4 regions of the Bradyrhizobium ingae genome follow, and region 2 is predicted to be linked to each of the others. Evidence: riboswitches for the same ligand, from Rfam matches in the RefSeq annotation. Region 2 holds a riboswitch; each other region holds the start of a gene.

Evidence for each region. Region 2 has a riboswitch for cobalamin ahead of metE (5-methyltetrahydropteroyltriglutamate--homocysteine S-methyltransferase). Riboswitches for the same ligand answer to the same signal wherever they lie in the genome.
Region 1: it holds a riboswitch for cobalamin, as region 2 does, so the genes downstream of both, ACV1FX_RS05990 (DUF1636 family protein) here and metE (5-methyltetrahydropteroyltriglutamate--homocysteine S-methyltransferase) in region 2, are expected to answer to the same signal.
Region 3: it holds a riboswitch for cobalamin, as region 2 does, so the genes downstream of both, ACV1FX_RS01775 (TonB-dependent receptor) here and metE (5-methyltetrahydropteroyltriglutamate--homocysteine S-methyltransferase) in region 2, are expected to answer to the same signal.
Region 4: it holds a riboswitch for cobalamin, as region 2 does, so the genes downstream of both, ACV1FX_RS01745 (TonB-dependent receptor) here and metE (5-methyltetrahydropteroyltriglutamate--homocysteine S-methyltransferase) in region 2, are expected to answer to the same signal.

What each region holds. Positions count from the first base shown of each region.
Region 1 is NZ_JBVUBB010000003.1:206,969-214,249, reverse strand. Features, by position in the region: gene cobG (precorrin-3B synthase) at 1-194, opposite strand, end outside; gene cobN (cobaltochelatase subunit CobN) at 191-3,439, opposite strand; gene cobW (cobalamin biosynthesis protein CobW) at 3,439-4,488, opposite strand; gene ACV1FX_RS05990 (DUF1636 family protein) at 4,485-4,859, opposite strand; cobalamin riboswitch at 4,953-5,171, opposite strand; gene cobO (cob(I)yrinic acid a,c-diamide adenosyltransferase) at 5,212-5,847, shown strand; gene ACV1FX_RS05980 (cobyric acid synthase) at 5,858-7,281, shown strand, end outside.
Region 2 is NZ_JBVUBB010000010.1:183,955-191,235, reverse strand. Features, by position in the region: gene ACV1FX_RS17725 (carbohydrate porin) at 1-953, opposite strand, end outside; gene ACV1FX_RS17720 (TauD/TfdA dioxygenase family protein) at 1,975-2,904, opposite strand; cobalamin riboswitch at 3,437-3,661, shown strand; gene metE (5-methyltetrahydropteroyltriglutamate--homocysteine S-methyltransferase) at 3,766-6,096, shown strand; gene ACV1FX_RS17710 (MFS transporter) at 6,414-7,281, opposite strand, start outside.
Region 3 is NZ_JBVUBB010000001.1:374,770-382,048, forward strand. Features, by position in the region: gene ACV1FX_RS01755 (hypothetical protein) at 1-179, shown strand, start outside; gene ACV1FX_RS01760 (hypothetical protein) at 176-472, shown strand; gene ACV1FX_RS01765 (CbtB domain-containing protein) at 469-651, shown strand; gene ACV1FX_RS01770 (CbtA family protein) at 661-1,449, shown strand; gene ACV1FX_RS01775 (TonB-dependent receptor) at 1,486-3,915, opposite strand; cobalamin riboswitch at 4,041-4,249, opposite strand; gene ACV1FX_RS01780 (DUF4198 domain-containing protein) at 4,373-5,158, opposite strand; gene ACV1FX_RS01785 (TonB-dependent receptor) at 5,155-7,279, opposite strand, start outside.
Region 4 is NZ_JBVUBB010000001.1:366,424-373,704, forward strand. Features, by position in the region: gene prpC (bifunctional 2-methylcitrate synthase/citrate synthase) at 1-82, opposite strand, end outside; gene ACV1FX_RS01725 (MmgE/PrpD family protein) at 125-1,642, opposite strand; gene ACV1FX_RS01730 (acyl-CoA thioesterase) at 1,655-2,065, opposite strand; gene ACV1FX_RS01735 (short-chain fatty acyl-CoA regulator family protein) at 2,214-3,635, shown strand; gene ACV1FX_RS01740 (hypothetical protein) at 3,642-4,142, shown strand; cobalamin riboswitch at 4,281-4,478, shown strand; gene ACV1FX_RS01745 (TonB-dependent receptor) at 4,590-6,836, shown strand; gene ACV1FX_RS01750 (DUF6925 family protein) at 6,870-7,281, shown strand, end outside.

The DNA of each region.
Region 1 (7,281 bases), on a different contig from region 2:
CTTACTTGAAGATTGGCCCGGCTGGTCACGTCGATCAAACCGTTGCCGTAGCGCGCGGCAAGCTCGGCAATGCCGGCTGCCTGTACCGCGGTCAGCCGACCGCCATGCGGGCGCACGCGCACCACGAGTCCGTCGCCCGACAGCATCGGCCGCAGCGCACCCGGACACCAGCCCTTGATCGCGACCGCGCTCATGAGGCCTCCTTCAGCGCTGCCGCAATCGAATTGCGGCGCGTCTTCCAGAGCGAGGCTTCATGCAGGCGGGTGAAGCAGGTTTCCATCGCAGCCAACGCGGCCGGATTTTCCCGCGCCATGAATGCGCGGACATCGTCAGCACCGAGGGTCGCGTCATAATAGAGATCGAACAGATGCGGCGGCACGGCGCCGGCCAGATGGGCGAACGCAGCCATGTGCTCGAGCGTCGCGGTGATTTCTGCCGCCCCACGAAAACCGTGGCGCATCATGCCGGCGATCCAGTCAGGATTGGTGGCGCGGGCGCGAACGACGCGCGAAATCTCTTCCGTCAGCACGCGCGCCTTCGGCCGATCGGGACGCGTCGCGTCAAGATGATAGAGCGATGGCGTGGCTGCTCCGAGCTTTGCTGCCGCAGCCGCAACGCCAGCTTCATGCGCGGCATAGTCGGCGGCGAGCAGCAGGTCCGTCTCCGGCAGATCCTGCACGTGGACGAAGGCGTCAGCGCTGACGAGCCGCGTCTCGATGCCGGCGCGATCGGGCCGCATCTCGCCGTCGGATGACAGCGCCCAGGACGATGCCGACAGCCAGGCCTCGCCGGCTGCCTCACGCGAGTCCTCCGTGAAGACATCCGGTATCGAGGACAGGCCGACGCCATATTGTCCGGGACGCGGCCCGAACACGCGCGAGGCGCGCATGCGATAGGGATTTTCGTCGCCCTCGCCATCGCGCGTGGACAGCGCTTCGCTAGCCGCTTCGAACAATTGCGCGAGACCCGCGAAGACGTCGCGGAACAGGCCCGACACGCGCAGCGTGACGTCGATGCGAGGACGGCCGAGTTCGGCCGGAGCGATGATGTCGTAGCCGATCACGCGTCCTGATGCGTGATCCCAACGCGGCGCGAGGCCGGCGAGGTGCAGCGCCATCGCAAACTCTTCACCGGCGGTGCGCATGGTCGCGGAGCCCCAGAGGTCGACCACGAGTCCCTTCGGCCAGTCGCCATTATCCTGCAAGTGGCGGCGCAACAGTTCTTCCGCAAGCTTGATGCCTTGCGCATGCGCCGATGGCGTCGGCACGGCGCGGGGATCGACGGCAAACAGATTGCGCCCGGTCGGCAGCACGTCCTGGCGCCCGCGATAGGGCGAGCCGGCAGGCCCAGGCGCAACCCGTCGGCCGGACAACGCCGCGATGAGAGCGTCCCTCTCCGCCTCGCCGCAGGTCCCCCGGCCGAACACATGCAGGCCATCGCCGAACTGGCTTTCCTTGAGATCGCAGACGAAGCGGTCGATGCGTGGAATCGCTTCCGCAGGCGCAGCCGAAGCGGCAAGGCCGAGATCGGCGTCGAGGCCGGCAGCGCGTGCCTCGTCGCGGATTTCGGCGATCAGGCGCTGCCGGCGCGCGGGATCAAGGCCGTCAGCGGTCGAATATTCGTCCAGCAGTTGCTCGAGCCGGCGCAAGCCGTCCGGCACCGGGGACTTCGTGAGCTGCGGCGGCAGATGGCCGATCGTCACCGCAGCGATGCGCCGCTTGGCCTGCGCAGCCTCGCCGGGGTCGTTGACGATGAAGGGGTAGATGACAGGCAGATGGCCGATCAGCGCCTCGGGCCAGCAGGACGATGACAGCGCCACGGATTTCCCCGGCAGCCATTCCAGCGTGCCATGCGCGCCCATGTGAACGACAGCGTCGATGCCCTGCTGCCGGAGCCAGAGATAGAACGCGACATAGGCATGGCGCGGCGTACGCGACAGATCGTGATAGTCGGCGTCACGGTGACTGACCTCACCGCGCTCCGGCTGCACCGCGATGATCGCCTTGCCGCTACTGATCGCGGCGAAATGAAATGCGCCGCCGCGACAGCTCGGATCGTCCTCAGGCGTACCCCAGCCCCGCGCAATGTCATCCTGCAAGGCCCGCGGCAAGCGAGAGAGTGCGGCAAGATAGTCGGCGACGCTCCACGTCAATTTCTGCTTGAGCAAGACGTCGCCGAGCGCACTCAACGGCTCGACATCGAAGCCGGCCTCGCCGAGATCAGAGAGCAGCGCTTCGACCGAAGCAAGCGCGTCGAGCCCAACCGCATGGGCGATCTGGTGCGGGCGTCCCGGATAGTTGGAGAGCACGACCGCTGCCCGCTTTTCGCTCGCTGGCTTCTCCGCAAGCCGCTGCCAAGCCGCCACGCGCGCTATGACCGCGGCGATACGCTCATCGTCCGGCCGATGGGCGAGATGCGCGAATTGCAGATCGGGATCGCGTTCGGCCGCCGACTTGAAGCTCACCACGCCCGCAAACACGCGGCCGTCGACCTCCGGCAGCACGACGTGCATCGCGAGATCGCCGGGCGAGAGCCCGCGCAGAGAGTCCGCCCAATCCTCGCGCCTTGCCGTGGAGAGAGCGACCTGGAAAACCGGACACGATGCGGCATCGAACGGCGTCGTGCCGTCGTCCCCAAGCGCGGAGAACGCGGTCGCATTGACGATGGCCGCGGGTGGATGCTGCGCAAACTTCGCCCGCAGCCAATCGGCAACGCCCGGCGCCTTCAATGACGTCACGAACACGCCATGGGCATCGAATCCCTTCTCCCGCAGCGCTGCGATCAGCGCATCGACCGGCGCCGTGTCAGCAGCCGTGAGATAAGAGCGATAGAAGGTCACGAGCGCGCGAGGTTTTTCGCCGGGATCGGGCAGCGCCCCGACAACACCGCGCCCCGGCTCGTAGAAACCGATCTCGGGGACCTCGATCTCGCCAACCACCGGCCCCGCATAGAGGCCCGAGGCCAGCGCAAGCTGCGCGATCGCGGCTTGTGCGGCGACCGGCCCGCCCTTGTCGCAGAGCACTTTCAACCGCCTCAGCGTCGAGACCGGCAAGGTCGAGAATGCATCCAGCCGCTCATCGTCGCGGCCATCCGCCGGCAACACGGCAAGCGCGATGCCGCGGTCCTTCGCCAGTTGCTGAAGGGCCGCGAGCCCATAGGCCCAATAGGACTCGCCGCCGATCAGGCGCACCAGAATGCCGCGCGCGTGCAACAGCGTCCGCTCGATATAGGTATCAACCGACAGCGGATGACGCAGCTCGGCGAGATTGGCGAGCCGCAGCGACGGCAGGCTGGCGCACCCTCGCCGCCAGCCGGCAGCGAACGCGGCGAGATCGGAATCCGAGAACGAGAGCACCACGAGATCGGCCGGGTCCTGACCGATGTCCCTTGGCGTCGCGGTCTCTTCGAGACCACGGCTCTCGCGGAAGACGACGTGCATCAGATATCAAGTCCTGGAATACCAAGTCCCGCCTTGATCGCGGTCTCGTCGATATCGCCATGCTCGCCGATCACGACCAGCTTGGATTGTCGCGGACGCACGCCCCAGGGCTGATCGAACTGGTGCCGCACGCGCTCGCCGACCGATTGCAGCAACAGCCGCATCGGTTTGCCCTTGACCGCAATATAGCCCTTTGCGCGCAGCACGTTCTGCTCGCGCGCCAGCCGCTGCACCGAGGCGATCAGCGCCTCGACATCGATGACCTCGGGCAGATCGATCACGACGGAGTTGAAATCATTGTGCTCGTGCTCGTCCTCGCCGTCATGATGCGAGGGGCGCGCGGCGAGATCGTCTTCGGCCGCAGCTTCCAGGCCGAGGATGACGCGTAAGTCCACCGCGCCGTCGACGACCGGCAGCATCGGCACGGGGCGCGGCATCTCGGCCGCTATCGCCGCTTTGGCGACCTCGAGCCCTGCCGCGCCTGCGAGATCGGCCTTGGTGAGCAGCACGATATCGGCGCAGGCGATCTGGTCCTCGAACACCTCCGACAGCGGCGTCTCATGATCGAGATTCTCATCGGCAGCGCGCTGCGCTTCCACGGCATCCGGATCCGGTGCGAAGCGGCCTGCCGCAACGGCCTCGGCGTCGGCGAGCGCAATCACGCCGTCGACCGTGATGCGCGAGCGGATCTCCGGCCAGTCGAACGCTTTCAGCAGCGGCTTCGGCAGCGCCAGCCCCGATGTCTCGATCAGGATGTGATCGGGCCTCACCCGGCGCGCGAGCAGTTGCTCCATCGCCGGAATGAAGTCGTCGGCCACGGTGCAACAGATGCAGCCGTTGGCGAGCTCGACGATGTTTTCCTCCGGACAATTGGCATCTGCGCAGGATTTCAGGATCTCGCCGTCGACGCCTTGGCTGCCGAACTCGTTGACGAGCACCGCGAGCTTCTTGCCGTTGGCATTGGTGATCAGATGCTGGATCAGCGTCGTCTTGCCTGATCCCAGAAAGCCCGTGACGACCGTGACCGGGACTTTTGCGAGCGTGTTCATTCGGCGGCCTCCGGCACGACGGCAATGGGGGGAATGCGCGCAAGCGATTGCTTGCGGAAGATCTCAGGTCGGCTGCGCCATGGCACGATTCCATCGGGCGCGGCCGCGTAAGCCGAAGCGCCTGCGATCACGTCGTTCGCATTGGCATCCGACAGGCGGCCGTAGACATAGGACCATCGGCCGGGCGCAGTGAGCGCCACCGAGCAGCCCTGGCTGCACGCCGACAAGCATTCGACGGGAACCAGGTTGACGCCCGCGGGCACGCCGGCGTCGAGGATCGCGGCGTGCAGCCGCGCGCCCGGCGTGGTTTCACCTTCGCCGAGCGTCTGGCCAGCGCGGCAGGTGATGCAAACATGAAGTGTGACGGCCATCGCCCCTTCCAGGATATCTGCGGGAGGCGATGAGGCGCACGAACCACGCGAAAGATGGTTCGTTTCCCCGTCGCGGAACACCCCGTCCGCCGGTCCAAAACATTCGCGCTGGCAGGTCTCCCGGCTTGCGGAGCAGGGGTTTATCCCTTCGATCCCCGCCTTCCCGATCCCAGGGGATCAGTGGCTTCGGGCATCTCTCCGGTCACGGTCGCGGGGGCGGCTGCTTTTCGAACACGAATCTTGCCGATTCGAGCCCTATCGCATTCCCTCTTCGCCTGTCGTAGGACAGGAACCAACGCTGGCCCACCATTTGCCCATGGCCGCCACTTGTCAAGCCGAAGGACCACGTCCCATGACGCCTGAATCGGATACCCCAGCGGCGGAGGAAGCCGACGCCCGGCATGCTGCGAAAATGGCGAAAATCAAGGTCGCCCGCGACAAGATCATGGCGACCAAGAGCGGTGAAAAGGGACTGATTATCGTCCACACCGGCGCTGGCAAGGGGAAATCCTCCTCGGCCTTCGGCATGATCGTTCGATGTGTCGCGCACGGCCTGCCCTGCGCGGTCGTCCAGTTCATCAAGGGCGCCTGGGATACTGGCGAGCGGCGGCTGCTCACGGGGCACTTTGGCGACCTCTGCCAGTTCCACGCCATGGGTGAAGGCTTTACCTGGGAGACGCAGGACCGCGCCCGCGACATCGCCGCCGCGCGCGCCGCCTGGGAGAAGGCGAAGGAGCTGATATCGGACGAACGCCTGCGCATGGTCGTGCTCGACGAGATCAACATCGCTCTGCGCTATGACTATCTCGATATCGCCGAGGTCGTCGATTTCCTGAAGACGCAGAAGCCGCCGATGACGCATGTCGTCCTCACCGGACGCAACGCCAAGGACGAGTTGATCGAGATCGCCGATCTCGTCACCGAGATGACGCTGGTGAAACATCCGTTCCGCTCCGGCATCAAGGCGCAAGCCGGCGTCGAGTTCTGAGACTTTTGCGATGGCGCGCGCATTGATGATCCAGGGGGCTGGCTCGGACGTGGGCAAGTCGCTCATCGTCGCGGGGCTCGTGCGCGCCGCAAAGCGCCGCGGCCTGGGCGTCCTCCCCTTCAAGCCGCAGAACATGTCGAACAACGCGGCGGTGACCATCGACGGCGGCGAGATCGGCCGCGCCCAGGCGCTCCAGGCGCTCGCGGCCGGCGTCGAGCCACACACCGACATGAATCCCGTGTTGCTCAAGCCCGAGACCGATGTCGGCGCGCAGATCATCGTGCAGGGCAAGCGCATCGCCACCGCACGCGCGCGCGACTACGCGGCGATGAAACCTTCGCTGATGGACGCGGTACTCGAAAGTTTCGAACGCCTCAAGGCGCGCGCCGATCTCGTCCTGGTCGAAGGCGCCGGCAGCCCGGCCGAGGTCAACCTACGCAAGGCCGACATCGCCAATATGGGCTTTGCCCGCAAGGCCGACGTCCCCGTCGTGCTGGTCGGCGACATCGACCGCGGCGGCGTGATCGCGCAACTCGTCGGCATTAAGACCGTGATTGATCCCGACGATGCCGCGATGATCCAGGGGTTCGTCATCAACAAGTTTCGCGGCGATCCCACGCTGTTCGATGATGGCTACCGGCTGATCCAGGAAAAGACAGCCTGGCGCGGCTTTGGCGTGCTGCCCTGGTTCGCGCGCGCTGGCGAACTGCCGGCCGAGGATGCGTTGGGACTGGGCGACGCGCGAAAGCCCGGCCGTTGCAAGATCGCATTCCTGGCGCTGTCGCGGATTGCCAATTTCGACGATCTCGACCCGCTCAAGCTGGAGCCAAACATTGACCTTGTCATGGTCCGTCCCGGCGAAGCGATCCCGGGCGACGCGCGCCTCGTCATCATCCCCGGCTCGAAATCGACGCGCGGCGATCTCGCCTTCCTGCGCGCGCAAGGCTGGGATATCGATCTCCTCGCGCATTACCGCCGCGGCGGTCATGTGCTCGGCGTGTGCGGCGGCTACCAGATGCTCGGGCACAGCGTGGATGATCCCGAGGGCATCGAGGGGCCGGCCGGAGAGACAGCCGGCCTCGGCCTCCTCGATGTGACGACGGTGATGTCGCCGCAAAAGACGCTCACCCGCGTCACTGCACGCCACGCCGCGAGCAGCGAGCCGATCGACGCCTATGAAATTCACATCGGCCGCACCGATGGGCCGGATCGCGCGCGACCGTTCGCCACGCTCGACGGCGCGCCGGAAGGCGCGATCTCCGGCGACGGACGCGTGCACGGCAGCTATCTGCACGGCCTGTTCACGTCGGACGGTTTTCGCAAGGCCTTCCTCGCGCGGCTCGATATTCCCGCAACCGATCAGCCGTACGGCGCAAGGGTCGAGAGCGCGCTCGACGCGCTCGCCGATCACATCGAGACCCATCTGGACGTCGA
Region 2 (7,281 bases):
GCAGATTGACCGTCTGGACTGAGTGAACGCTGTATTGAGGCTTTATTGTAGAAGCGGTCATCAAAATTGTACTTCAGATTGAGAGCTGGCGTCGGCGCCGCATTGTTGCTCATGCCTGCTTGGTACAAGATATTCGATGATGCTCCAAACACGTTGACTGCTGCGTTCCCTCCGACCACCGTGCCTACGAACTCATTTATGTTTCTGAGGTAACCGAATTTGAGTTCGAGCTTCCCGTCGAAAGCGGTCTGATAGTAAGCAATCGTATTGATCCCGACTCTATCTGGCCCGCCAGGCTTCCATGTCCAATATTGCTGCTCGGCTCCCACGATGATCTGACCATCGCGAATCCCAAACCGGCTGAGATCGTACGTCACGATCATGACGTTTACGGTATTAAACGTCGGGTTCTGGCCGACATATAGCTGATCGCGGATGGTGCTTCTTGCTGCATTCGGCAGTTGATTGACGACGAAGGTATTGACTGTCCCGCCGACATAGCCGATCCCGACCTCTTCCAGCGCAGATCTAACGCCGCCGTGATCCTGATCTATCGTATCGGCCGGCCCGGGAATATTGAGCCACATACCTTTTTCCTGGAGGTGCGCGAACTTTGCAAAGGGGACGGCCTTCGTCTGAGTTCCATTCGTCGCAAGAAGCGCCGCACCGTCGGATTTTGGCGCAAGTAAGTTCGTATTTTGAGCGGGCGCCGCGCTAGTGATGAGACGCCCGGCTCGTTGGGACCGACCGCTTCGGGATTTGATAGCCGTCAGGTTTTTCTTTTGAATTCTTTCCGGCCCAATCTCACGCGAAGTGTCGTTTTTGGGGCTAGGCTCGTTGGCAGCTTCTGCTCGCGCCGCTCCCCCGACGGAACTCGCGGCGAGAGACAGTGCAACAGCAAAGCATCTCTGCGCGCTCGCTTCATGAACCTTCGTCTTCAGCGCGTGAGCCACGAGACAAAGCAACTGACGAGAGCGACGCCACGAGACCTTTGACACCTGAGTTCTCGACGATCGCACAAGACAGCTTGCTCTCGACTTCCATGAAACGAGAGAGATTGCAGTAGAAGTAGACCCCATGGCTGCAGATGACGAGGCAGCAGATTCATCAGGCCCGTCGTTGTTGCGGCCAGATCCATATCGCATCCCGACGTCCTTGACGTGAGGGGCACCACTCTCGTTGACGCACGATTGCCATGTGCCCGCCGGCTGCATCAATTGCCAAAGTTGGTAGGTGACCGGGGCTTAGGCGCTGCTTATCGATTCGCGTGCTCAATTTCCAACGGACAGCGCGTTCGATTGAATACTCGCTTCTCCAGGGCATTCCGCTCCGAGAGGTGGATGTAAAAACCATTTCAGGACGCTGGCTCGTTACGGACACTGAGACGCGCAAAGCACGCTCTTGGCATGGTCGCCACGAAGTCGTCGGATCGCCCGCTGGAAGAGGTTGGCTTTCCCGCTCATAGCGTGCTTCGCAAAGACATGGGATCGACCACCGCGGAAGCGCTTGCAGAGCGGCAAGCCGGTTTTGCTGACGCGCAATAAGTTCGCGCGGATAGACGACACACATTCAATCTACTGAACCGCTCTGGATTGGACGGCATTCGAGCTTCGCCCAAGACCAACGAAACGTGCTGACTCTGGTTCAGAAGGCGCGGCGGCTCGGCAAGTGTCGAGGCCAATACGCGGAAGAAAACCGATCGAGAGACGCGCATGAACCTAAAGGAGGACATTCTTTCGAATGAAGAGCGCCTGTGCTGACGCGGCAAAACCAACGTTCTTGCGGTTCATTCATTGCAGGTCTACGCAGCTCCATCAACCCGATGCGACCTCTCCGGGAATCCATGCCGCTCTTGGGTTAAGAGCTGGCACGATGGCTTTCAATGACATCGTTGAGCTGCCGATGCTGCATACAGGGATGGGTGACAAAGGCAGAGTTTGCATCGGCCGGACCCCGGTCAGTCCTGTGAACCGGCTAGGCGACCTTCGCGGCCGGCTCTTTTGCTGTCTTGATGCGCGTTACGCTGCTCTGACCATCGACGCTGACGGGTACCTCGCCAGCGACGGTGGCGCGACGAACGACCCGATGCTGATCGCCGTAATCGTTCACCGCGTAGTGTTGTGTGGCGCGATTGTCCCACATCGCCACATCACCTTCCTTCCAACTCCAGCGCACGGTGTTTTCGAGCGCAATGATATGAGACTGAAACAGATCAAACAGCTTCTGGCCGTCGTATTTCGGGATGCCAACAAAACGTTGCACCAGGGCGCCGAGGAGCAGCGTGCGTTCGCCGGTCTCGGGGTGGACGCGCACGACTGGATGTTCAGTCTGATAGATCGTTTTGGTGAAGACTTCGTCCAAGTGCTTCTTGTCGAGCTCGCTGGCGCGGGGCATTATTGCGTAGTCGAAGGCGTTGCTGTGAACGGCCCAGAGCTTGTCCGCAAGCCGTTGCAGCGGCGGTGCCAGGTCGAGGTAGGCTGTGACGGTGTTTGACCAGACCGTATCGCCACCGAACGGTGGCATCACAACGCCTCGCAGCACCGCGATCTTAGGGTAGCCATCGACGAAGGTCCCATCGGTGTGCCACAGGTCGGCCCGGCTGCCGGCGCGGACCGAATCAAGCTCGATAATCGACGCCGTCCCCTTAATGGCACCGAGCGTCGGATGACATGCCGGACTTCCGAAACGAAGAGCAAAGCGCTCCTGCTCGGCGTCGTCGAGATGACCCTGGTCGCGAAAGAAGATCACCTTGTTCTCGAGCAGCAGCTCGTTGATTGCGGCGATCGTCTGGTCCGGTAGATCGCCCGACAGCTTGATGTTTCGGATTTCCGCTCCGATGCGCGCGGCGCGTTTGACGATGTCGGCGCGAGGAATGACATTATCCGACAAGCCCGTTGCAATCATAGCGGCACTCTCCAAATTCGCGGCTTGTTCGCCAGACCAGCTGTTCGACTGCGATAGGGGCTGTCGAACGCCAAATTGCTGGACCGCATAGCGGGTTCCGTCAAACTCCACGGTGACGGCGACGAGCCACCCTCGTGCGCTCTTAACGGGGTCTGCGACAGGTGAGGTGTGGCCTATGTGACGATCTTTCATCCCATGATTGACCGATCTGCCGGTTCGATCAATTGCTAACATTGGTAGTTGACCGGGGCACAAAGGTTTAGACTTCGCTGGACGATCGATGCAGAAATTGCCGCTCAGTGCCGAACGAACAAGAAACTCATGGAACGACATGAGAACGCTTGAGATCGGAAGGACAGGGCTGCCAAGCCGATCGACAACAATGGCCGTCAGGGGCGCTGGTCAAAATTTGATTTTGCACCCCATCGTCAAGCTGTTCGTTTATGACCTCCATTGTTGAGGCCGTATTCGCGGCAGCATGCCGCAGAAAAGGTGGTCCTCCTTCGAGGTTGACGTACCGCCCCGGTTGCAGATAAATCGAAGGCGTCGAGGTTCTCCAGGTCTCGCTCGATCTGGAGCTAAGAGGGAAGCCGGTGCGCTCACGATCCGTTCAGGATTGAAGTAATGCCGGCGCTGCCCCCGCAACTGTAAGCGGCGAGTCCGCATCCATACGTGTCACTGAAGCAGATGCTTCGGGAAGGCCGGATGCAGACGATGACCCGCGAGCCAGGAGACCTGCCCCGACAACATAAACGTCCACGGGCGGGGTGTCCGGTGGTACGCCAAGCAGCAGGCGCTTTCGCGGCCCCTCCTGCCCGCGTCCGCCATGGCCTTTGCCCCCACCATAATGGGGTTAAAGCTATGTCTCTTCTCTCACTTCCTGTCGCAACTCTCGGCACGCCACGTATCGGGCCACGCCGCGATCTCAAATTGGCACTCGAAGGCTACTGGGCCGGCAAGATCAGCAGCCGGCAGCTTCTTGAAGCTGCGGCCGGTCTTCGTGTCGCCAACTGGGCGCGCCAGCACTCGCTTGGCGTCACCGTCATCCCCTCGAATGACTTTTCACTCTATGATCAGGTTCTCGATACGAGCGTCATGGTGGGCGCCATTCCCGAGGCGTATGGCTGGGAGGCAGGTCCGGTCCCGCTGAAGACCTATTTCGCCATGGCGCGCGGCTCTCAAGGCGGGGAGCATGAAGCAAGTAGCAGTCACCCCCATGACGCCGGCGGGTCCGCCGCGCAGGAGATGACCAAGTGGTTCGATACCAACTACCATTACATGGTGCCCGAATTCCATAAAGGTCAGACCTTCAGGCTCTCATCCCGAAAGCCGATCGAGGAATATGAGGAGGCGAAAGCCCTTGGCTATCAAACGCGTCCGGTTCTGGTAGGACCGGTCACCTTCCTGAAGCTCGGCAAGAGCGCTGATCTGGCGTTTGATCCGATCTCGCTGCTCGATAGTCTCCTGCCAGTCTATGTCGAGGTTCTCAAGGAGCTGGCGAAACGCGGAGCCGAGTGGGTTCAGCTTGACGAGCCGTGTCTGGTGCTTGATCTCGACGAGACCACGCGGAATGCGCTTCAGCGGGCTTATGGGTGTCTTGCCAAGGAAGTGCCTGACATCAAGATCATGCTGGCCACCTATTTCGGGGCGATCGGCGACAACCTGGCGACCGCTCTGGAGCTGCCTGTGGCCGGACTGCACGTCGATCTTATCCGCGCTCCCCAACAATTGAGCCAGATTGAATGCGGCGCCCGCGCGGACCTCGTGGTTTCGCTCGGCGTCATCGATGGCCGCAACGTGTGGCGTTCTGACCTATCGGCACTGATCGAGCGGTTCAAACCCGTCATTGCAAAGTTCGGCAGGGATCGCGTGCAGCTCGCGCCCTCCTGCTCGCTCCTGCATGTCCCAATCGATCTTGAGCTCGAGACCGATCTCGATCCGGACGTGAAGAGCTGGCTTGCCTTCTCGGTGCAGAAGATCGGCGAGCTCACGGTCCTTGCGAAGGCGCTCGCAGGCGAGGCGAGTGTCGCAGCCGCGCTGACCGCATCCGATCTTGTGGCGACGGCGCGCGAGACCTCCCCGAAAATCCACGACGCGATCGTTGCACAGAGAATGGCGGCGATCGACGACGCCATGCGCCGCCGCACCAGCGCCTTTGCCAACCGCGCAGAGGTCCAACGCAAGCGTTTTGGTCTGCCGGCCTTTCCGACGACGACGATCGGCTCGTTCCCGCAGACCGCCGACGTTCGCAACGCTCGCGCTGCTCATGCCAAGGGCAAACTGACGGACGCGCAATACGAGCAATTCCTCAAGGCGGAGACGGCCCGTACGGTGCAGTGGCAGGAAGACATCGGCCTCGACGTGCTTGTGCATGGCGAATTCGAGCGCAACGACATGGTGCAGTACTTCGGCGAGCAGCTCTCCGGCTTCGTGTTCACCCAACACGGCTGGGTGCAGTCCTACGGCTCGCGTTACGTCCGCCCGCCGGTTCTGTTCGGCGATGTCTCGCGACCGAAGCCCATGACTGTCGAATGGTGGCGCTACGCGCAATCGCTGACCAAGAAACCGATGAAAGCAATGCTCACCGGGCCGGTGACGATCCTGAACTGGTCATTCGTCCGCGATGACCTACCGCGCAGCGAGACCTGCCGCCAGATCGCGCTTGCGATCCGCGACGAGGTCGGCGACCTCGAAAAGGCCGGCGCGACCATGATCCAGATCGACGAGGCAGCGCTACGCGAAGGCTTGCCGCTGCGCCGATCCGACAGGAAGGCCTATCTCGACTGGGCAGTGGAAAGCTTCCACATCTGCTCCTGCGGCGTCGCAGATGCGACGCAGATCCACACCCACATGTGCTATTCGGAGTTCAACGCCATCATCGATGCAATCGCCGCGATGGACGCAGATGTCATCTCGATCGAGACGTCGCGTTCGAAGATGGAGCTGCTCGATGCGTTCACGGCCTTCAAATACCCGAACGACATCGGCCCCGGCGTCTATGACATCCACTCCCCGCGCGTTCCCGAAGCCACTGAGATCGGAGATCTCATCGCCTTGGCCCGCCAACGTCTGTCGGACTCGCAGCTCTGGATCAATCCTGATTGCGGCCTGAAGACCCGCAAATGGGAGGAGGTCCGTCCGGCGCTCGCCAACATGGTCGCGGCGGCGCGCGAACTTCGCAAGGCGTCTTGATGCAAGCGCGAGCTCGGTAGTTAGAGTTGCGTTCATTTGGCGGAATGCCGATCCGTTTCTGGATCAAATGCACTCGTTTCAATGGAGGAACTCCGACAACTCGCATTTCCGCTGAGTGAGCCGGTCGCGCCCGTTGCAGCCTCGCTGGGTCGCTTGGCAGCGAGATGCGCGGGCGCGGCCAATTGCATCTGCCAGGATCCCGGTGAGGACTGTTTCAGACGACGTGAGAAGCAGCAGCGATTTCCAATCGGTCGTTCAGCAGGCGCTACGCTGCGGCTTAACGATTGGTTGGAGCGGCCTCTACTCAGGCGGCCCGCTCAGAAAGGAAAGTCATCACCATACGTAACCACCGGTCTAAGGCTGCTGGCGATGCCGGTTGCAACAACCAGGATGAATGCCATTGCTATCATACCGATATCAAAGGATCCCGTCGCATCCTTAAGAACGCCAACCATGTACGGGCCGACGAAGGCGCCAAAGGCACCGATAGAATTGATGAATGCGATGCCTCCGGCAGCAGCAGCGCCGATAAGGAAACTCTGCGGCATCGTGTAGAGGATTGTCCGCGCGGAGATCGTGCCGATCAGAGCAAGCGTCATGCATGTGAGCGCCGACACGAGCGAGGTGAGCATCACCGAAACGACAAGTCCGGTCGCGCCAAGCATCAATGCGGCGATCAGGTTGTAGATCCTGTACCCCTTACGATCGACACGTCGCGCCCAGTACAACATGCCTATCGTGACAAAGAGATAGGGCACGGCCGAGAGCCAACCGACCTGCGTGTTGTTCAAGTTGTGGCTCTTTAGCATCAGGGGGAGCCAGACGCCGATCCCATAAGAACCGATCGTGAATGCGAAAGTGACGCTCGTCAACTTGAGTACGCGGACGTCCTTCATCGCGGCCCAGAGATCCTTCTTGACCTTCTTGACCTTCTTGACCTTCTTGACCTTCTTGACCTTCTTGTCCTTCTCCCTTGCGAGCTCGTTCAGCAACGCATCACGCTCGGTGGGCGTCAGCCACGAGGCCTTGTCCGGCGTGTCGGCAAGCAGGACGAGGCATAGAACCCCGAGCAGGCAGGCCGGTAGGCCTTCGATCAAAAACATCCACTGCCAGCCGGCCAGTCTCCACACCCCGTCCATTTGTAATAGCCAAGCCGAGACTGGATTGCCGATCAACGCGGACAGC
Region 3 (7,279 bases), on a different contig from region 2:
CATACGAATTCGCGCTTTTCGCCGCCACGCCGTCCCTGGGCGGTCAAGGCGCCTTCACCTTCGAAATCGTGGCACGGATCGGGCTGCGGAGCGCCGCATGGCTGATCGGCCTCGTTGCCGCCTGCGAAATCGTCCGCCTCCTCAATCCGCTGGGGCGGGGACGCCCGATCTCGACTTGAACGACGAGGCGCACTGGCGCGACGACATCGCGTCCCTGGTTTTTCCCGTCAAAGGACACGGCGCGATTTGCGCCGTGCATCGGGGCGCGCTGCGGACGCTGCTCGGCGCCGAACCCTCGCCAAAGGACTGCTTGCGCTATTTCCTGCGCTTCGAGGATGCGTTTCGGGCGGCGGCCGCGGCCAAGATCGCTCGAAAGGGCATTCCGGCGGGTACCAGCCTGCATCTTACTAGTCGCGACATCGCCCGGAAGCTGATAGAAGACGCTCAAATCGGATGTGGAGAACAGTCATGAGCCAATCCCAGGTAACGCATCTGCCGGTCGCAGCCGGACAGGTCGGGCGGCTTTCGCAGGCCCTGATGGCCATGGTGCTTGGCGTTTTCGTCATCGGCATGGTCGGCTTCTCGCACATCGACGTCGTTCACAATGCGGCGCACGACGTGCGCCATTCGAACGCCTTCCCCTGCCACTGACCGGGCGGCATGAGCACGTTTCGCTCGATCGTCTTCTCGTCGGTCATTGCCGGTTTCATCGTTGGTCTCATCGTCACGGTCGCCCAGCAGTTCGGCACCGTTCCCCTGATCCTGAAGGCCGAGGTCTTCGAGAAGGCCGCGGAATCCCATCAGCATGACGCTGCAGCGGCGCCACAGCCGGCTGCGGCCGGCCAAGACCATCCTGCCCATGACCATGCGGCGCATGACCATGGGGGCCAAGGACATGACGATCACGACCACGGAGCTTGGGAGCCGCGCGACGGGTTCGAGCGCAACGCCTATACGGCCGCCGCGAATGTGCTGAACGCGATCGGCTTTGCGCTGCTGCTCGCTGGCTTCTTTGCCGTGCGAAGCGGTGTGACCGGGGAAGGGGTGGCATGGCACGAGGGCCTGCTGTGGGGATTGGCCGGCTTCGTCGTCTTCACCATCGCCCCCGGTCTCGGCCTGCCGCCGGAATTGCCGGGCGTTCCGGCCGCGCCGTTGCTGTCGCGCCAGATCTGGTGGCTCGTCGCGGTGCTCGCGACGGCTTCCGGCCTCGCTCTGATCGTCTTCCGCCGTTCGATGCCGGCCGCCGTTGCAGGCGTGATCCTTCTCGCTCTGCCCCACCTGATCGGTGCGCCGGAGCTGGAACACGTCGAGACCAACGTGCCATCCTCGCTGTCGCACCAGTTCGTGGTCGCGGTCACCGTGACCAGCCTGATCTTCTGGACTCTACTCGGCGCGGCAACCAGCATCGCTTTTGCCCGATTCGACGCGGGCGCAGACCGGCCGGGCTGACGATCTGTCCCGCACCTCAAAGCGTGCGGATGCGTCTTACCACTTGAACGAAGCCGCCACCTCATAGCTGCGTGGCGCGCCCAGGATAATCTGATCGGTATAACCGGGATCCCCCCACGCCGCGTAGAGCTTGTTCGTCAGGTTTCTCACGCGGAAGCTGATCCGCGTCCGGTCGACGGTCGAGAAATAGGACTTCGGGATATCGACGAAGGCAAAGGCATCGAAGGTCGTATAGGCGTTCATGACGACCAGATTGTCCTGGAAATTGAAACGGTCGCCGACGTGGCGCATGGACGCACCGATCTCGACCGGCAAAGCCGTCTCGAATCGGTAGGACGCACCGGCGTTGGCGACGAAGTTCGGGACATTGGGCGGCGTATTGCCGGAGTAGGACTGGAAGACTCCGTTGCCGTCGACATAGCTGAAGTCGACGAAGCGCGACTGCACGAAGGCGACATTGCCCCACAGCTTCAGCCCGCCGAACGGATTGGTCGCGGCCGCGAGCTCAATGCCCTTGGAGGCAATCTTGCCGGCAACGTTGAAGACGATGCCGCTTTCGGGAACGTAGACGTTCTTGCGCTCGATATCGAATACGGACGCTGTGAACTCGGTTCGCTTGTCTTGCGATTGCACCTTCACGCCGGTCTCGTAGGTCCGCGACGTCGTTAGCAGCAACGGCACTGAAGGCGCGAGGATGAAGATGTTCGCGACCGTCGGATCGGCTGCGGTCGCATACTGGCTGTACAGCATTACGCCCGGCGCGATGTCCCAGGTGTAGCCGATGCGGCCGGTGATAGGATTGAAAGTGGTCGAGAACGGATAGCCCTTGGCAGATTCCAGCACGCCATCAGGGTCGAAGCGCGTGCGGTCCAGCTTGATGTCCTCGAAGCGGATACCGCCGATCAGCGCGAAGGTCGAGGTCAGCTTGATCCGGTCCTCGAACGACAGCGACGCGGTGTTGACACGGGTGTAGATCTTCTCGTCGGTGCGCGAGCCATAGAGCCCACGGTCCGGGTTGAGCAGGTCGACGTAATCGTTTCCGAACAGCGTGTCCTGCGAGACGTTGAACTGGTTGTTGCTCGCCATGACGGTGGCGACGAAGCGGTTGTCCAGACCACCGATGTTGGAGTTGACGGTGAGGTCGGTGATGTTGCCGTAGAGCCGCTGCGCGTGATCGAGCGCCAGGCGCTCACGATAGATGCTCTGCGCGCCGGCAAAACCGCCAACGGTCTGGTCAAATGACGAGATTTCGTTATTGAACCAGTGCCTGTGGGCGTCATAGCCGTAAACCTGGCTCTTCAGCGAGACGTTGTTGGTGATGTCCCACTGGAAGCCGCTGCGCAGCCACAGCTCGCTGGCGCCGCTGTGATTGTCGAGCACGTTGTAGTTCGTGGTCAGCGTGCGCGCATCGATCGTGACCGGGACCGGCGTGCCGCCGCCAAGGTAATAGTTGCTCCAGACCCCGGAGACGATGCCCGTCGTTGGCACGATGCCTGGTGCATTCGCCGGCACCAGCGGCGTCCCCCAGTAGAAGCGGTCATTATCCTGTCGGTATTCGGCCGCGCCCCAGATCTTCAGGCTGTCGTTGACACGATAGTTCAACTGGCCGGAGACATTGCTCAGCTTGGAATAGGTGTCGTCGATGAAACCCTTGTCGTTGAAATGGCTGATGTCGAAGCGATAGTCGAGGCCGTCGATCAACGTGCTGCCGCCCGACCCGTATCCGGCGCGGTAGCCGTTGAAGGAATCGTAGGAGGTGAAGGCTTCGTTGACGATCGGACCTGTGTGCGGCGCCTTGTTGACGTAATTGATGGCGCCGCCAGTCGCGCCGAGACCCGCCACCAGCGAGTCTGGTCCCTTGATGATCTCGACCTGCTGCAAGCTGGCCACGTCCATCGGACGGCCGGTCATGGTCGACGGCCCGATCGGGATGCCGTTGTAGAGGGTGCTGATCTGGTCGCCGGTAAAGCCGCGCATCGAGAAGATGGCGGGCGCGCCCGGCGCATCGCCGCCGATCACGCCGACCGCCACTTTGGCAACTTCGGTCGTCGTCCTGATGCCCTGATCCTGCATAGTCTGCTGGCTGATCACCTCGACGGTCGCCGGCATTTCACGCGCGGTGATGCCGAGCCGCGAACTGACGTCGGTGACGGCGGCCGTGTTCAATGGCGTTTCGACCGGGGCGCTCGCGCTCGAGACGATCGGGCGCGCAACGACGGAAGTGGCCGGCTTGCGGCCTGTGGTCCGACGTGCCGTGCGAGGCTTCTGATTGCCGGGGCTGACGGCTGGCGCAGGCTTTGGAGTAGATGGAGAGACGGTGACGGGACCGATCTCGACAGGCGGCTTGTTCTGGGCCGCGCTCTGCGCGATCGCCGCTGATGACAGCGATACCGAAGAGAGCAGGGAAATCAGGAAAACACGCGAAAACCCTGGCGTAACGCCGGACCGAAAATGAAAATGTTGCACAACAATGCTCTGCGGCGATGCAAACAAACTGTCACCGCGGTTGCCTTAGTCATCTGCCTTCGCCCCAGGCACAGATGTTTCGGCTGCTGGTTCGACACCGGGACACCCCGCCCGATGCGTTCGCGCGTGACTCATGGCTGGCAGCAGGTTTCCTGGCTCGCGGGTTATCGCGTTCGACCGCCTTCCCAGAGGCCCAATTCGGGGCTCCAGTGGTACGTTTGGTCGTCGGCTATCCGCCTACAGTTGCGGGGGCAGCCGCGGAATTGCCCGCTGTAACGGACGCACCGCATTCCCTTTGGTAGCCCTTGCGGGCACTACCGCTTATAAAAATGGCATCCGGCGCTAAGAGCGTCAATATTCGCGTAGTCGGTTCGACCGGCCGGTACTTCGATCGTTGCGAAGTGTGACTGTTTTGCCCCGACTGTAGGAGGAGATCCTCCATGCTCTTTAGAACGGTCTAGCGTTGCTTGGCTAACACATTGAACCACAGCGTCGCGTTGTAGAGATCGGCGGTTGCCTGATCCGGAGTAGCGGATGGCGCGGCGCGATGATCGATCACGAGGAGGTGGGGACCGGGCTTGACGATCGGAATCCCGGCGATGCCGTCAGAATCGGTCTTGAATTTCGGGATGTCCTTCTCCGGGATCGCCGTCTTGCCGTCGCCACTTTCGACCTCGGCGTCGGACTGCGGTTTGCCACGAAACAGCACCTTGATCCTGAGCGTTTCGCCCGGCTTGGTCTTGGCGGGATCGGACAACGGCACGAGTTCGAGATCGTGTCCGAGCACCTCCTGCCACGGCGCGTCGGCCCCCGTGATCGCCTTGGCGAACTTTCCCGACCAGAAGCTCTCGACCGCATCAGGCATCAGCCGCCGCGTCGCGTTGCGATAGAGGCCGTCCTTCGTCTTGATCCAGAAGCCGTTGTCATAGCGCGCCGCGAGCAGCGTGTGTCCGGCATCGTCGAACGGTTTTGATCTGGCAATCTGAACGCCGTTCTCCGAGGCGGCCGCAAGGCCGTCGAGCAGCGAGTTGCGTGCTTTCGACGTGATCGCGAACAGGTCCACCACCTTGTCGGCGAAGGCGGGGGGCCGGTCGTCGGGATGACCGTAGTTGACGACGGCACGGCGCGCGTTCGCCGGCCCGGACAGCGTGATCCAGACGTCATGTGCAGTCGACGGAGCGGCCGAGCAGAGCGTTAACGCAGCCGAGAGCAGCAGAGATTGAATGGAACGGGAAGAGATCATTTGGTCACCAGTTTTGGCGCCGCCGCGGCCACCACTGTCGGGAAGCGATAGCTCACGCCCGCGAGGACAGCGAGGGTCGGCTGGGCGCTGACGAAGATGTCGGATGAATTGGCGTTGACCGGGTTGCCGAAATTGATCGCGATCTCGCTGACCCGATCACCCGGATACCAGGTTGCCTGTGTGAATGCGGTCCACCCCTCAGGCCAGGAATAGGCGATCTTTCCGGTCACGCGCGAGTACGGCGAGGTCGTGATGAGGCCGTCCTGGGTCAGGTTCTTTTTGCCGACGAAGGTCACATAGGCCGAGCCGGACAGTACCTGCGCATTGACGGTCGCAACGTTGAAGTCGACGCCGACATTGGCGACATAGTTCGGCACGTTCGGCACGAAATAGGACGGCGCCGCATCGACGAGGCGCGCCGTTATGCCGGTATAGTTGGCGAACAGGGACACATTGTTGACGGGCTCCTGGATCACGAACCAGCGTGCATCGACATCGTATCCGTTGCGCTGAGCCTTGCCCAGGAACGTAACCGGCAGGCCGGCATCGGCTTGAAACGCCTCGTTCGCGGAGTCGGTCGTCCAATAGCTTGCCAAAAATCTGACGCGATCGAAGGTGAGCTGGAACCCGCCTTCGCGACTGACGATCTTGAACGGCTGAATGCCGGGATTGCCGATAAGCTCCGCGGGCACGTCGACGCTGCGGAAGCCCTGGCCATAATTGGCAAACAGCTCGAGCCATCTTACCGGCGTGATCGCGACGCCGACCTTCGGGCTCGTAACGCCGTTCGAGATGTTTGGCGTCCCGCCGAGCGTGATGCGGTCGTTGATATCGTAGTAAAACTGGTCGTAGCGTGTGCCCGCCGTGAACTTGAGCCAGGGGAGCGGTTTGACCTGGACCTGTCCAAAGCCGGCGACGTTGGTCTGGGTCAACCCGACATTGACCACGGCCGGCCCGGTCACGGCACGCGCGGTCGTCGGAGCCTGGAACGCCTCGATGAAGTCGGTGCGCCAGTTGCTGCCGAGCAGGACCTGCACCGGGATGTCGTCGCCGATGGCGCCGGTCCAGACCTTGCTCACGCGGCCGCCGACCATCGTGCGGTCTTCGTGCTGCACGCGCTGGCCACCGCCGAAATCGGCGAAACGGTTCGAAAACTGGTGGCTGACGTACAACGTCCCCTTCAGTTCCTGGTCCTGGGCGCCCGAACTGTAGTTGGTGACGAAGTTCTCGAGTTGCTTGTTGCCGCCGTCGGTCGGATTGGTGGCTGAGCGCTCGGAGATCGCGCCTGCGGCGATCGCATCGCGATTTGCATAGCCGGGCGAGCCGTATTCCGTGCCATAGGCCTGCGCGCGGAACGAGATGGTCGCACCGTCAGGCAAGATCGTCGTGACCTTGTTGAACGAATTGTAGCGATTGATGAAGCTATTTTCGCGATAGCCGTCGGTGTGATAGCCCTCCTGCGCCAGATAAGGCAGCCACGCACCTTGCGTCGTACTGTAGGTGGCGACGCCCCGCGCGGTGCCTTGCGTGCCGCCGGAGACGCCGACGCTCGCGAAGGGCTCGGCCTGCTTGGTCGTGATGTTGACCGAGCCGCCCATGTTGGAATCGCCGTATTCGACCGAGAACGGTCCGCGCACGATCTCGATGCTCTTCACCGTCTCGGGGAAAAGCACGTTGAGGTCGGCGTAGTTCGGCGTGTGCAGCGAGGAGACCTCGTTGAGCGGGACGCCGTCGATGAAATAGGCGATGTCGCGGCCATGCTCGGCGTCGGTGTAGCCGCGTAGCGAGAGGCCATAGCCGATGCCGCCTTGGCCGTAGTTGGACACGTTGAAACCGGGGAGCGGGCGGAACAGGTCGCCATAGGTCGCGACCGCCAGCCGGCTGATGGCCGGCGCGTCCAATACGGTCACCGCAGCGGGGAGGGCTGTCACGGCGCTCGACACGTCGCCGCGGCTTGCCGTCGCGCCTGCGCCGATGGAAAGCCCAAGCGCGGGCTGCTGGGAGGATGCCCGCGCAACGGGCCTGTTCTGCGCACGGCGCGCGGTGCTCGTTCGCGAGGCCGCCTCGGTTCGTCGGGCGCGTTTGGGCGCAGCTTCCGGCGCTGCAACCGTCACAGGGGGC
Region 4 (7,281 bases), on a different contig from region 2:
AGAGCGCGGTGTTGCCGGCGACGATGCCTGAGAGTGCGACCGACTTCTTGGGCGCGGGCTTTGAAGACACTTCGTTCGTCATGATGCCAATCCCTTGATTCCGAGAGAGCTTGCGTTCGCCGCCTTAGCGGCTGGACCAATCGAAGATGCCGGTCGATCCCTTCGCGCCGAGCTGTGATGAATCGACCGTGAAGGTGAGGCCGGAGAGGTCGCCGGCCGTCAGTTCGGGCAGACGTTCGACCAGGCCGAGGAAGCGATCCTGCTCGGCTGGCGCGATGACGCCGTCGGCGAGGCTGCGGAATTTTGCGACATATTGCGGCCGTGCGAATGGGCGCGCGCCGAGCGGATGCGCATCCGCCACTGCCAGCTCGTCGCTCACGGTCGAGCCGCCCTTGAGCGTGACGACCACGCGGCCGCCAAACGCCTTCTGCTTGGGATCATGGCTGTGGTAGCGCTGGGTCCAGACGGGATCTTCGACCGTCGAGATCTTGTGCCAAAGCGAGATCGTCTCCGGCCGTGCAGCGCGTTCGGGCGCGTAGGAACTCTGGTGGTGCCAACCGCCGTCTTCGAGGGCGACGGCGAAGATGTACATGATGGAATGATCCAGCGTCTCGCGGCTTGCCTTCGGGTCCATCTTCTGCGGATCGTTGGCGCCGGTGCCGATCACGTAATGGGTGTGATGGCTGGTGTGGATCACGATGCTCTCGATCTTGGTGAGATCGCCGATCTTCGGCTCCATGCGCCGGGCGAGGTCGATCAGGGCCTGGCTCTGGTACTCCGCCGAATGCTCCTTGGTGTAGGTGTCGAGGATGGCGCGCTTCGGCTCGCCTTTCTCGGGCAGGGGAATGACGTACTGCGCCTTCGGGCCGGACAGCAGCCAAGCGATGAAGCCATCTTCGCCCTCCCAGGCGGGCGAGGGAGCGCCTTCGCCGCGCATGACGCGATCCACGGCTTCGATCGCCATCTTGCCGGCAAAGGCCGGCGCGTAGGCTTTCCAGCTCGAGATCTCGCCCTTGCGCGACTGGCGCGTGGTGGTGGTGACATGCAGTGCCTGCTGGACGGCCTGGTAGGTCGTCTCGATCGGCAAGGCCAGCGCTGTGCCGATGCCGGCGGCGGCCGACGGGCCGAGATGAGCGATATGGTCGATCTTGTGCTCGTGCAGGCAGATGCCCTTCACCAGATTGACCTGGATCTCGTAGCCGGTCGCGAGGCCCCGGATCAGCGCGGCACCGTCGAGGCCGCAGTGCTGGGCCACCGCCAGGATCGGCGGAATGTTGTCGCCAGGGTGCGAATAGTCGGCAGCCAGGAACGTGTCGTGAAAGTCGAGCTCACGAACCGCAACACCGTTGGCCCAGGCGGCCCATTCCGGCGAGATGCGTTGTGCCTGGGGCAGCCCAAACACGGTCGCGCCAGGCGTGAACGGATTCGAGACGGCCTGTGCCCGCGCGCTGGCAACGGGACGACGCGCGACGGATGCCGCGGCAACGGCGGCATTGTCGATGATGCGGTTGCCGATCATCTCGATCACGGCAGGCTCGACCGCGACGGGATCGGAGGCGACCTCGGCGATCTTCCAGGCGAGCTGGTCCGCCCGCGCCAGATGCTCGGAGGATTTGTAGGTGCGGACGTTGTGCGATTTCACGATCGATATCCTTCAGGCGTGATTGGAAGAGGCCGGATTGACTGGCGTCGGTTTTCCAGTCGCGTCGACCGCGACCATTTCGAACGACCCCTGCATGGCGACGCGGCGAGAGCCTGTCGTCAGCGTTTCGGCAATGACCTCGACCGCGACCGTCATCGATGAGCGGCCGACCCGCTCGACATGAGCAGTCAGCTCGACGAGTTCGCCGACGCGAACGGGCTCGTGGAATTGCACCTTGTCGGAGGTCGCCATCACCACCGCGCAGCGGGCGCGTCGGGTGGCCGCGACAGACGCGGCCTTGCCCATGAGGCTCAGCGCATTGCCGCCGAACAGCGTTCCGTAATGGTTGGCCTGTTCGGGGAAGACGATCTCGACGAAGCGTGTTGGCTCGTTTGGTCCGGTAGCTTTGAAGGCGGCCTGCATGGAGCGATATCCGATGACCCTTGCAAGGCGGGTCGGTTATTCGCAATATCTGCAAAGACAAAACTTACGTATAGTACTGAAAAAGTGAAGCTTTGCGAAGCTGAGGCTGTGAATTTGCAAAGTTTGCAAAGTCGGTATGGAGCACCGGATGAAGAAGGCATTCATGGGCGTGCGCCTGAAGCGCCTGCGCGAAGAGCGTAGATTGACGCAGCAGGCGCTCGCTTCCGCAATCGGAATTTCGCTGAGCTATCTCAATCAGCTCGAAAACAACCAACGGCCTCTCACCATCGCCGTCTTGCTCAAGCTCAACGCGGCCTTCGGCGTCGACGTTCAGTTGTTTTCGGAGGATGACGAGGCCCGGCTCGTGGCCGATTTAAGGGAAGCGCTGTCCGATCCGGAGATCGGGGAGACGATATCATCCGCTGAGTTGCGCGAGCTCGCGACCAATATGCCGGCGCTGGGGAGGGCGCTCGTCAGCATCAATCGCCGCTATCGACAGGCGATCGAGCAAAGAGCAGCGTTCGCTGCACGGCTTGGAGAGGATCGCCAGGCTGAGACGGCGATCCTGCCATCGACAGCCTACGAAGAGGTGCGCGACTTCTTCTATGTGCGCCACAACTACATCGTCGAGCTCGACGAGGCTGCCGAACGTCTGGCGCAGCAACTTGCGCCGTCGGACGCCGTCACTCCGGTCATCCTCGCTGAGCATCTTCGCGCCAAATTCGACGTTACGGTTCTGACCGGTGACGCGGCTGACGATGTACATCGCCGCTATGACCCGCAGAACAGGATGCTGCATCTCTCGCGCAGGCTTGAGCCCGGGCAGCGTGCTTTCCAATTGGCGACCCAGATCGCGATGCTCGGCCTCGACCGCGAACTGGGTGCCCTCGTTGATGGCGCGGGATTTGCCAATCAGGAGACGCGCGGGCTCGCGCGCATCGGACTTGCGAATTATTTCGCTGGCGCGCTGATCATGCCTTACGGGCGTTTTCTGACCGAGGCGAAGGCGCAACGCTACGACATCGACATGCTCGGCGAAGTCTTCGGGGTCGGCTTCGAGACGATCTGCCATCGCCTGAGCACGTTGCAGCGGCCGTCGGCGCGCGGCGTGCCGTTCTTCTTCATCCGCGTGGATCGCGCGGGAAACATTTCGAAACGTCAGTCGGCGACCGACTTTCACTTTTCGCGGATCGGCGGCACGTGTCCGTTGTGGAACGTTTACGAGGCGTTTGCATCTCCCGGCCGCATCGTGACGCAGTTTGCCCGGATGCCCGACGAGCGCGCCTATCTCTGGGTCGCACGGACCGTTTCCCACAGGAGCGGTGGCTATGAGTCTCTCAGCAAGACCTTCGCCGTGGCCCTGGGGTGCGACATCAGGCATGCGGGAGAGCTTGTCTATTCACGCGGATTGGACGTTCACGACGCTGCGTCAGCAGTACCCATTGGCATGGGATGCAAGGTGTGCGAACGTATCGATTGTCCGCAACGCGCATTTCCCCCTGTCGGGCGCTCCCTGATGATTGACGAGAGACAGTCGCTGTTTTCACCATATGCTGCGTCCAAATTCTAGAGACGCATGCACGAGGAAGCCGCTCATATCCGCTATCTGGATACGTCTGATGTCGCCGCGCATCTTGTCGGCTTCATCCCTTCGGAGCATTTAACCGCTGGCAGCACTCACAAGGCAAACCAGGCAATTAGGTTGGTCAAATCCACGTTTCGTGACGAATTCAAATGCCTCGTGAAGCAAGTTAAATCCGGAATTGTTATCGAGTGCCCCGAGGCGACCCAGGATTCGATCCTGGATTTATGTGGTGTCGTGGAACGAAAGCTGGAGCGGCTGAAGAAAGAACCGCTTGCCGCCAAGATGGTTGAAGAGATTTTGGCAGTCTCCGGCGCCGAGCTGCGTCGCTGGTCGAAGGACGGCAGAGTACCGACAAGTGGTCGAGCCTATTTCAGCCAAGGCAGAAAGCAGGTTGGACTGTTCCTCTATCCACCCGAGGCGATCCGCGAGCTTTCGTCGCGTCCCGATCAAATTGCACAGTGGCGAAATCAGGATCGACAGCCCCGGTCTTGAGGAACAATATTGCTGTTCTCTCTCAGCGATAAAGTGGTTGCAAACGCTCTGTGCAGTACTGGTGATGCATTTCAATCACACCGTAAGACTAACCGCAGAATCGTCTTGTGAACTTGTTTGACGTGATCAAATCCGAACCCTTACGGTTGTATCGACGGCTCCCTTCGGGGATTAATAGGGAATGCGGTGCGGGGATTGCCCCTATGCCGCGGCTGCCCCCGCAACTGTAAGCGGCGAACCTCTCGTCTCAGGCCACTGGGGAATCTCGGTCCCGGGAAGGCGACGTGGAGGTAACGACCCGCGAGCCAGGAGACCTGCCGTCAGCCGTGGTCACATGCGAAGATGTCGGTCGGGGGAGTACAGACATTGGTTTCACCGGAGCAATCGATCGCTCCGAAAACCTCGTTCGCTGTGACGTGCCACTGACGTCATACCGAGGTTCAAACCGTGTCCCGTATTGTCTCTGCCGGCAGGCGCCTCAGCGCCGGCCTCCTTGCATCCGTTTCCCTCACTTTGCTCGATCTCTCCACCGCCCATGCGCAGCAGGCCGCCGCGGAGCAACTGCCGCCGGTCGAGGTGACCAAGCCTGACGATCAGAACCGCACCCGCGCCAGGGCGACGGGCGAGGGTGATACGACGCGGCGGCGCGCGCCAACCAACACCGCTCCGGGCCGTGCGGCTGGAGGCGTTGGGACGGGTGCGTCTTCCTCCGGCAATGCGACAGGCACGAGCAGCGGCGGCATTGTCGGGGCAGCTACCACCGTCATCACGGCCGCGGATATCGAACATTCGCCGTCGCAATCATTGGCCGAGATCATCGCGACGCAGACGCCGGGCGCCCAGATCACGACGCTCTACGGCGGCCCGATCGCGGCAAAGACCACCGTCGACCTGCGCGGCTTCGGTGCCTTTGCGAGCGCCAATACGCTGGTGTTAATCAACGGGCGGCGGCTGAACGACATCGACATGGCGCAGGTGGATCTCTCCACCATCCCGCTCAACTCGATCGAGCGCATCGAGATCACGCGCGGCAATTCAGGCGCGGTGCTCTATGGCGACAACGCCATCGGCGGCGTGATCAACATCGTCACCAAGAACGGTGTCGGCGGACCGCCAGTTGCCGCGCGCATCGAGGCCGGCTTTGGCTCGTTCAATACCAGGCTCGGCAATGTTTCGACCTCGCTGAGCTCCGGTCCCTGGTCGACCTCGTTCTATGGCAATGTCGTCAAGACCGACGGCTACCGCGACAACAATCGCTATTCCCAGGAGAATGGCGTCGGCAATCTCAACTATTCGACGCCCGACCTGACTGCCTTCCTGACCGTGACCGGAGATAACCAGGAACTGAGGCTCCCGGGCGGCCGCACCGTCGATCCCTCGATCGGACTGGACGAACTCGCCACGGCGCGAAGGGGGACCAGCACGCCATTCAACTACGCCAACCAGCAGGGCTACAGCGCAACGGCAGGCTTCACCAAGACGCTGGTCAATGGCGTCGACCTCATCGTGGACGGCGGCGTGCGCGACAAGAAGCAGCAGAGCGCTTTCTTCTCCAGCCCGACGCCGGTTCCGGCCCTCTTCACGTCGACCTATGTCGATGCCGATCTGACGACGTGGTCGATCACGCCGCGCCTCAGCGTGAAGAGCTTTGCTTTCGGCATGCCGTCGCAGCTCCTGACGGGCATCGACTATTACGACGCGAGCTACCAGCAGAACCGCGGCGCCGGGGAGGGGCTGGCGCCCTGGCACAATTACGACCTCAGGCAGCAAACGGTCGCCGGCTATTTCCAGCACACGCTGGGCGTCACGCCCATGACGGATGTCTCTTATGGCGCGCGGCTGCAGGACTTCAATCTGTCGGCCCGCGACAATTTCAATCCGGCCGCGCCATTCAATACCGACATCGGCGCAGTGCCGCTCAACAGCAACGAGACCAATTATGCGTTGCACCTCGGCGTCGAGCAGCGCCTCAACGACGTGTTCACGCTGTTCGGCCGCGGCGCGCGAGCGTTCCGCACGCCTGACGTGGACGAGCGTGTGTCGTCGGGACCGTCGTTCGACCCCTTCTTCAATCCGCTGCCGCAGACCTTCCAGCTCAAGACCCAGACCTCGCAGGACGTCGAGGGCGGCCTACGCATCAAGGCCGGCGGACTGCAGTTCCAGAGCAGCCTGTATCTCATGGACCTCACCAATGAGATCCATTTCAATCCCGTGCTGTTCTACAACGTCAATCTCGATCCCACCCGCCGTTACGGCTCGGAGACGAGCCTGTCAGTTCGCGTCAATGACGCGCTGCTGCTGCGCTCCGGCATGGCCGTAACGCGAGCCGTGTTCCGCGAAAGCGTCTGGGCCGGCAACGACGTGCCGCTGGTGTCGCGCTACACCGCCAGTGCCGGCGTGACCTGGAACATCTGGCAGAACTACGTCGTGCTCGACGCGACCGCGCGCTTCTGGAGCGAGAAGCGCATGGACAACGACCAGGCCGGAACCCAGAAGCCGATCCCTGCCAATGGCACAATCGACCTCAAGCTCAGCGGCCAATATGAACGTTACTTCTGGTCATTGAGCGTGAACAACATCCTGAATGCGCTCTACTATGACTATGCGATCGCCAGCACGTTCACCGACGGCCGCTTCAGCGCCTATCCGCTGCCGGGCCGCACCTATATGGTGAGGGCAGGTGCCACATTCTGACGCGTCAAGACGCGAAGAGGTGAGGGACGCCGGATGACGGCAAGCGATGATGTCATGGATCTCCTTTCCGGTCAGCTCGACGACGTGGAGGCCGGCTGGAGCGTGGGAACGTTCGGAGCGATCGCCGAATTCACCCGCGATGCCGGCGAGCTGGCCGATCTGCGCCGCGATGAGGTAGCGATCAGCGTGGTCACGGACAGGGGCGGAATTCGTATCCTGTCCCGGCCGAAGCCACGGCTGATCGCTTCGGAATCGCCGACCAGCGAGAGCTGGAGCCATCGCGTCGCGTTGTGCCTTCCAGAGGATGCGTGCGCGATGCATGGACGCACGACACTGACCGAGATCGGCGCCGACGACCAGGCGCTGCGAAGCCGGGATCGCGGCGGCGTGCTGTTCGATCTCGGCCTCGGCACGCTGCAGATCGACGCCTGCATCCGCGTGGATG